Regions from separate parts of the Xylanimonas allomyrinae genome, predicted to be linked through region 2. Evidence: predicted binding sites of a transcription regulator. Region 2 holds the regulator's gene; the other holds the start of a gene.
What was found. The regulator LexA, encoded in region 2, represses DNA repair genes until DNA is damaged. The targets are predictions, from matches to a motif close to TCGAACANNTGTTCGA.
Positions count from the first base shown of each region.

Region 1: the regulator LexA is predicted to act here: its motif matches at 1,934-1,949, upstream of ET495_RS11440 (HNH endonuclease signature motif containing protein).

Region 1 is NZ_CP035495.1:2,494,839-2,499,047, forward strand. It holds gene ET495_RS11440 (HNH endonuclease signature motif containing protein) at 104-1,921, opposite strand; gene ET495_RS11445 (NUDIX domain-containing protein) at 2,509-2,919, opposite strand; gene ET495_RS11450 (gamma carbonic anhydrase family protein) at 3,114-3,635, opposite strand; gene ET495_RS11455 (LLM class flavin-dependent oxidoreductase) at 3,646-4,209, opposite strand, start outside.
Region 2 is NZ_CP035495.1:559,913-564,121, reverse strand. It holds gene serA (phosphoglycerate dehydrogenase) at 1-85, shown strand, start outside; gene nrdR (transcriptional regulator NrdR) at 90-590, opposite strand; gene ET495_RS02505 (LysM peptidoglycan-binding domain-containing protein) at 651-1,019, opposite strand; gene lexA (transcriptional repressor LexA) at 1,290-2,081, shown strand; gene ET495_RS02495 (L-lactate dehydrogenase) at 2,471-3,439, opposite strand; gene ET495_RS02490 (ATP-dependent DNA helicase) at 3,500-4,209, opposite strand, start outside.

The DNA of each region.
Region 1 (4,209 bases), 1.9 Mb from region 2:
GCGGCATGACGGAGCAGCAGCGTGACGGCGCGGGGACGCGGGGACGCGGGGACGCGGGGACGCGCATGGTGACGCGGCACGCGGCAGACGCCCGCGCGGCACGTCAGAACGGCGGGTCGCCCCAGTCGGGTGGTTCGTCGCCGGGGTCGGGTGTCCGGTGCACCGTCGCGGGCACCGGGTCGGGCCGGGTGACGTAGGTGCGGCCCGTCGGGGTGGTCCACGTCAGCGTGCCGTCACCGACGGCGGACTGACTCACCGTGAAGCGTGACTGGTGCTTCAGCACGTGGTGCCGGCGGCACAGTTCGGCGAGATTGCCCGCATGCGTGCCGCCGCCGTCGGCGCGGGCGATCGTGTGGTCCGCGTCGGCGGCCGACGCCGGGCGCGCGCACCCGGGGAACCGGCAGGTGACGTCCCGCACCTTGAGGTAGTGACGCAGATCGGCGGGCGGGCGATACGACGAGGAGCCGACAGCCAGCACCGCTCCGTTCTCGGGGTGGGTCAGCAGGCGGGTGAACGACGTCGCAAGACCGGCGAGCTCGCGCGCCGTCTCCGGGTCGATGGGCACGCTGCCGTCGAGCATCGCGGGCTCGTCCGCGCGGCCCAGCAGCGTCAGCACGGGGACCGTGACGTAGATCTTCGGGCGCACCGAGCGCGCGACGGTGGCGAGCGAGAACCCGGTGCGGCCGAACGGCTCCGACCCGGCGCGTGTGCCGTCGTCGTCGGCCCCGACCGCGTCCCCGCCGTCGAGGTCGGCCCCGGCGCCCGAGGCGCCGCCCTGGCGCGACCCCGCGCATGCCGCCACGGAGGCAGCCGAGGCGAGGTCCAGGGTGCCGTCGTCGAGCAGGAGCGCGCACGCCACGTCGGCCCGGAGCTGGGCCAGCGTCCGAGCATCGCCATCGGCACGCGCGGCGCGGCCCACGGTCTCGATCCGGTCGCCGATCGCATGCACAGCAGGCGCCGGGGCGCACAGGGTCAGATAGGCCATGCCGTCTGCGGCACGGTCGATCCAGACGCCTCGCTTGGTCGCGGCCTCGGCGTGACGGACCTCGGCCGGCGTCGCGTGCACGGACTCGCGCACCCTTCGGACGGTCCTCGCAAACCGCTGCGGACTCTGACGGGCGGCGTGGTGCGCGACAAGCTCGTCGAGGCGGGCCGCGGCGGACAGGTCCAGCTCGGCCACGGCGTCGGCCACCTTCGTGGCATTGCGCCACGCGACTCGCCCGGCCAGCGCACCAGCCAGGGTCTGCGGTGCCCGTTCCACGAGCGCCTGCGCACACCCCGCGCGCACGGCGACCGCGTGCTCGTCCTGATGGATCGCCAGCGCGATCTCGGAGACGACGGCGCGGCGGGCGAGGTCACCGCGCCGAACGGCGCCCGCCGCGCGCACCTGGGAGTCGCCGTCGTCGAGCACCACCGCCTCGGCGCGCAGCGCCTGCCGACGCGCACGCTCGAGCAGCAGCGCCTCGACCGCCTCCCAGGCGTTCACCTGCGCCCGCGCTGCGGCGACGGCGTCAAGCGTCGCGTCCAGGTCGTCGATCCCGACGGCACCGCGCACGTCCACCAGCGCGGCCGCGTCTGCCGGCAACCCCCGGGCGTCGCTGCCCGCACCGAGCGGGTCGATCGGAGCCCGCCCGAGCAGTGCGTCGACCAGGTCCGGCTGGTCCCACAACCTCGACGCCAACGACCCGTCGTCCGCGATCCCGGCGCGCGCCAGCGCCGCCGCACGCTGCCTGACCAGGTCGCGGAACGACGCCCGCTCCTCGTCCTGGTGTGCACGGAGCGCGTCGGCGCGGAGCACGTCGGCGCGGAGCGCGTCGGCGCTGAGCACGTCGGCGCGGAGCGCGTCGGCGCTGAGCACGTCGGCTCCAGGGCTCGCGCCCACCGGCCGCTCGTTCGCCGTGCTCGGCGCCGTGTCGATCATGCCGTCATGATATCGAACATATGTTCGACATGCGAGGTCTGTGCGCGAACACGTCATCACGACACAGGTGCGTTCACCCGCATCACCGACCGCACGCCGACGGGCGCGCACGCCGCAACCACGCGGCTGCACCCGCGCGCGCCTCAACCGCTCGACTGAACCACGCGGACACCCCGACGCCGGAGGCGCTCGCCGGCGAGATCGGCGCCGTCGGCGCCGGAAGGCGCAAGGACGTCGTCACCAAGGCCCTGGTCGAGGCCCCACGCCCGCCGTCGGCCAGCGCCCCCTGCGAGACCTGCGCCGGGCCGTCGATCGCGGGCAGGACGACCTGCACGAGACCCTCGCGCGCGGCACCGCCCGCGCTGCCCAGATCGCCGACCGCACGCTCGACGAGGTCCGCGACCTCACGGGTTGGCGCGCCGACGTCAGACCGCCTCCGCCGGACCAGACCCGGCCCGCGGCCGTCCAGCGCGGGTCGACGCCGTCGTGCCGGTCTGCGAGGAGGGCATCGCGTTCGCGCGCGGAGCCTGGCCCGTCGGCGCGGGTGACGGCAGCAGTCCTGGCGCCTCGGCGCCGGCGCGATCCCATCAGTTCCGTACGAGGCCCCAGGTGCTGCGGTTGCTCTCCCAGGTCAGCGCGCCACCGACGTCGCCCCGCGGGCACCAGCGATGGCCGTCGTGCTCGTCCGGGCTTGTCGTCACCGCTACCGGGGACCGCAGGTGGACGACGAACAACGTCTTGACGACCTGGAGGCTGTCACTGATCGGGACGACGACGCCCTCCGCGACCTGCACGAGCGCGTCCGGCTCGAGGCGCAGGGCGGTCTCCTCCCAGACCTCTCGCACCGCGGCGTCACGTGGGCTCTCGTCCCGCTCGATCCCGCCGGTGACCGGCTGCCAGAAGCCGTCCGGTGGGAACGCCCCAGCCGCGACGTGCAGCAGCAGCACCAGATCGCTGCCCGCAAGGACCCAGCACTCGATGCTCTCTCGCGTCCGCACCGCCCTGCCCCGCCCCATGCCGCTCGCACCCGATGCCGACCACCCCGCTGGACGCTACAGGTGCGTGACGCAGCCGACGCCGCCCGCGCCACGCAGGGCACCGGCGTCGGAACGACCGCATTCTCCAGAGCACCACCACCGCGCGGAGCGTGCCCGGGGCACATTCCGCGAAGACGACCGGCGAAGACGCCGTCCTACCCGCCGACGGCCTCGCGGTGCCGCCGGGCCAGCTCCTCGTAGTGGAGGGCGTTGCTCGCCACCCGCTCGCGGCCCGCGTCGTCGAGCTCGCCGCGCACCTTCGCGGGCACGCCGACGGCGAGGTGGCCCGCCGGGATCACCTGCCCCTCGCGGACGAGCGCCCCGGCGGCGACGAACGCGCCCTCACCGATCACGGCGCCGTTGAGCAGCGTGGCTCCCATGCCGATGAGGCTGCCGTCGCCGACCGTGGCGCCGTGCACGATCGCGCCGTGCCCGACGCCGACGCCCGCGCCGATGTGCGTAGGGACGCCCTCGTCGGTGTGGACGACGCAGTTGTCCTGAAGGTTGGAGCCCTCGCCGAGCACGATCTCGTCGAGGTCGGCGCGCAGCACCGCACCGTAGAAGACGCTTGCGCGCGGTCCGATCGTGACCCGCCCGACGACGGTTGCCGTCGGGGCGAGCCACGCCGTCGGGTGGATCTGCGGGGTGTGACCGCCAAAGGAAAGCACCGTTGCCATGTGCCGGACCCTACCGGGACGCGCTCCCGGCGGTCGCGGGCACCAGGGCGGTGAAGCCCTTCGCCCGCCGCTCGTCCGCCGTCGTCCACAGGTCCGTCGTCACCTCGGCCTGGACCACGGGGATCACCTCCTGCGCGAACCTGCGCAGCACGTCCTCCTGCTGCGCGGGCGGCAGGAGGTGGTTGACGGACACCGACTGGAGCACGTGGCCGAAGCTCCGGTGGTAGTCGAGGATCTTCTCCGCGACCCGCTCCGGGGACCCGACCAGGGCGGGGCCGCGCTCGACGGCCTCCTCGATCGTCTCGAAGCTCAGCGCCTTGCCGACGTGCGTCGCCGGGTCGTACCCGCGCCGGCGCATCGACGCGACCTGCGCCTCGTACAGCGGCCGGTACTCCTCGACCGCCTGCTCGGTGGTGTCCGCGAGGAACAGCCCGCCCGACCCGGAACCCACGAACCCGTATCGCGCGTCGTGCCCGTGGGCGGCGTACTGCTCGCGGTAATGCTCGAGCAGCACCTGGTAGTTCTCACGCGGCTGCAACGCGTTGGCGGTGATGACGGGGTCGCCGTGCTTGGC
Region 2 (4,209 bases):
GGAGATGGCGACCACGGTGCGCCTGCGGATCCGGGACGCATTCGACCGTCCCGAGTTCCCTCCGGGCCCGGCCGCTGGGGCCTGAGGGCTCAGCCCTTCCGGTTCGGCTCCGACGTCGTCGCCTCGTCGTCGGTCAGTCGGTCGGCGTGCTCGGCGCGCAGCGACGTGATCGCGCTCTCGAAGTCCTCGAGGGACTCGAACGCCTGGTAGACGCTCGCGAAGCGCAGGTAGGCGACCTCGTCGAGGTCCCTCAGCGGGCCCAAGATCGCCAGTCCGATCTCGTACGCGTCGATCTCGGCGCTGCCCTGCTGGCGGAGGGTCTCCTCGACCTTCTGGGCGAGGATCGCCAGGTCGTCCTCGCTCACCGGCCGACCCTGGCACGCCTTGCGCACGCCCAGCACGATCTTGTCGCGGCTGAAGGGCTCTGTTGCACCGGACCGCTTGACCACCGACAGGCTCGCTGTCTCGAGCGTCGTGAACCGGCGTCCGCATGACGGGCACTGGCGGCGACGACGGATCACCGAGCCATCGTCTGAGGTTCGCGAATCGACCACACGTGAGTCGGGGTGACGGCAGAACGGGCAGTGCATGCCCGTGAGACTACCGGGCGCGGCGCACCGTGAGTGCGCACATCTCAGCACATTCGCTGGTCAGGCGGCGGGAAGGAGGATGGTCTGGCCGACGGTGAGTGCCACCGAGCTCAGTTCGTTGAGGTCGAGCAGGTGTGCCACGACATCGCGCACGTCCTCACCGGGCGCGGCGACCTGCCGCGCGTAGCCCCACAGAGTCTCCCCCGGTGCGACAGTATGGACCGTGACTTCGGTCGGACGTCCCGGATCGGACGCGAAGGCGCGCCCACCCAGCCCGAGGAACGCGCCCGAGACCAGCACGGCGACGGCGATCAGCACCACCCGTCCGCGCACCGTCAGCCGCAGGCCACCCAGCCCGAAGGCGCCGTGGGGCATCGACACCCCACGCGGGGCGGACGGGAACGTACGAGCCGCAGGGCTGACGGTCATGGCGGCCATGAGATCCTCCGGGGTCGGTCTTCGGCTTCGAACACCGGTTCGTTAGAACAGGCGTTCGTTAGAACACCTGTAGCATGACACGGCCCGCCGACAATGTCGAGACACGCGTCGAACACGTGTTTGATCCCGCGGGACTCGTGCCCTAGGCTGGGCCTACGACCAGCACAAACAAAGGTCGTCAGACGGTCGCCGGACGGTCACCACCGACGAGGCAGACGCGCACCCGCGAAGGGTGTGCGAACGACGACGGACGGAGAGGTCATGACGGGTCGCACGACGAGCACGGGGACGGGCGCCCCTGGGCTGGCGACGGTGAGCACGCTTCCCGATCCGGGGTCGAAGCGCGGTCTGACCCCGCGGCAGCAGCGCGTCCTCGAGACGATTCGCACCTCGGTCGAGACCCGTGGGTATCCGCCCACGATGCGTGAGATCGGCGAGGCCGTCGGGCTGGCGAGCCCCTCGTCGGTCAAGCATCAGCTCATGACCCTTGAGCGCAAGGGCTACCTACGCCGCGACCCGAACCGGCCGCGTGCGATGGAGGTCGTCGACCCGTCCGCTGCCGACAGCGACGACACAGGCGGTGCACAGACGGCCGCTCCCTCCGCCGGCCGCGAGGCACACCCGGCGGCAGGACTCGTCGCCGGTCTCGACGTGGGCCTCGACGACGAGCAGCTCGCCGCACCGTCGTACGTGCCCGTCGTCGGGCGCATCGCGGCCGGTGGCCCGATTCTGGCCGAACAGCTCGTCGAGGACGTGTTCCCACTCCCCCGCCAGCTCGTCGGCGACGGTGACCTGTTCTTGCTCAAGGTGCAGGGCGACTCCATGGTCGACGCCGCGATCTGCGACGGCGACTGGGTCGTGGTGCGGCGACAGCCCGTCGCGGAGAACGGCGAGGTCGTGGCCGCGATGATCGACGGCGAGGCGACGGTGAAGACATTCAAGCGGGACCACGGGCACCTGTGGCTGTTGCCGCAGAACCCGGCGTACGCGCCGATCCCCGGAGACGAGGCCCAGATTCTCGGCCGTGTCGTCGCGGTGCTGCGCGCACTCTGACGGAGACCGTCGAGCGTGCGTGACCGGACGCGCGCACCAGCCAGGGCGCGTCGCGCCCGCCCTCTGCGCGCGCAGAGACAGGGTGCGCTGAAACGGGTGCGCCGAAACGGGCGCGCCGAAACGGGCGCGCTGAAACGGGCGCGCCGAAACGAGCGCGCCGAGGCAGGGCGCGCCGAAACGGGCGCGCCGAAACGAGCGCGCCGAAACTGGTGCGCCGAAACGAGCGCGCCGAGGCAGGGCGCGTCGAGACGGGTGCGCCGATGAGACAGGGCGCGTTCAGACGGGGCGCGCGAGATCGGCACCGCCGCCCCGTGAACCCCAGCGCCGAAGGATCGCGGCCAGTCCTCGAGGACGGTCGGTCACGCGTGCCGCACCGGCGACGCTGCGACCTACAGTCCGAACCGCTTCTGGACCGCCTTCATGCTCTCGGCCGACGCCGTCAGCCCCGCGATCTCCGCATCGGACAGCGGCACCCGCAGCACCTCCGGCACCCCCCGACGGTCCACGACGGACGGGACCGACAGGCATACGTCGGTCACGCCGTAGTAGTCGTCGAGACGCGAGGAGACGGTCAGGACGCGGTGCTCGTTCTTGAGCACGGCCTCGATGATGCGGGTCGATGCCAGGCCGACGGCGTAGTTGGTCGCCCCCTTGCCGGCGATGATCCGGTAGGCGGAGTCGACGACCTCGTGCGCGATGGCTGCGCGCTCGGTCTCGCCGAGCTCGCCGCGCCCGGGCAGGGCCTTCCATTCGAGCAAGGGCACGCCGCCGATGGTCGCCGAGCTCCACAGCACGATCTCGGAGTCGCCGTGCTCGCCTGCGATGTAGGCGTGCACGTTGCCCACTGCGACGCCGCAGTGAAGGGCGAGGGCGGCACGCAGGCGCGAGGAGTCGAGCACGGTTCCCGAGCCGAAGACTCGTTCGCGCGGGAGGCCGGAGATCTTCTGCGCGGCATAGGTGACGATGTCGACGGGGTTGGTGACCATGATGTAGATCGCGTCGGGCGCGACGTCGAGCAGGCCGGGGAGGATCTTCTTCGTCAGCCCGATGGTGGCCTCTGCGAGGTCGAGCCGCGTCTGGCCCGGCTGCTGCTTGGCTCCCGCGGTGATGACGACGACGTCCGCACCGCGGCACACCTCGACGTCGTCGGATCCGACGATCTCGGCGGGCGGGATGAACATCATGCCGTGCTGGAGGTCGAGGACCTCGGCCTCCACCTTCTGCCGGTTCACGTCGAGCAGTGCGACGGTGCGCGCCGTCCCGCGCATCAGCGCGGCATAGGCGAGGGTCGACCCCACCGCGCCGGCGCCGACGATCGCAAGCTTGGTGGTGGTGCTCCGCAGAGCGGGAACGGTCACGTGGTCCTCCGTGGGTGGCGTGCGGCGGCCCGGTCCCGGAGGACCGTGCCGCCGCCCAGACTAGGTGTCGAGTCGGCGCAGCGCAGCACGCACGACTGCAGTGTCGGTCGTGGGCCAGAAGTCCGGCATCGACCGTGTCAAGAAGGTGCCGTAGCGCGCGGTCACGAGGCGCGGATCGAGCACCGCGACGACGCCACGGTCATCCGTGGTGCGGATCAGCCTCCCGGCACCCTGGGCGAGCAGGAGCGCGGCATGCGTCGCGGAGACCTGCATGAACCCGTTGCCCCCGGACTGCTCGACGGCGCGCGCACGCGCCGAGCGCACGGGGTCGTCAGGGCGCGGGAACGGGATGCGGTCGATGAGCACGAGCTGGCACGAGGCCCCGGGGACATCGACGCCCTGCCACAGCGAGAGCGTCCCGAACAGGCACGTGGCAGGGTCCGCGGCGAACTGCTGCACGAGCGTGGGGAGCTGGTCGTCACCCTGCGCGAGCACGGGGACGTCGAGCCGCGCACGCATGGCCTCGGCGGCGGCGTCGACCGCGCGCCGCGAGGAGAACAGCCCGAGCGTGCGCCCGCCGGCGGCCTCGATGAGCCCGGCGATCTCGTCGAACTGGGCCTCGGTGGTGGGCTCGCGGCCCGGTGCCGGCAGGTGGCGGGCGACATAGAGGATGCCCTGGCGGGGGTAGTCGAACGGGCTGCCGACGTCGATGCCCGTCCAGTCCCCACCCTCGTCGCCGTCGCGGCCGAGGCCGAGCGACCCGGCGACGG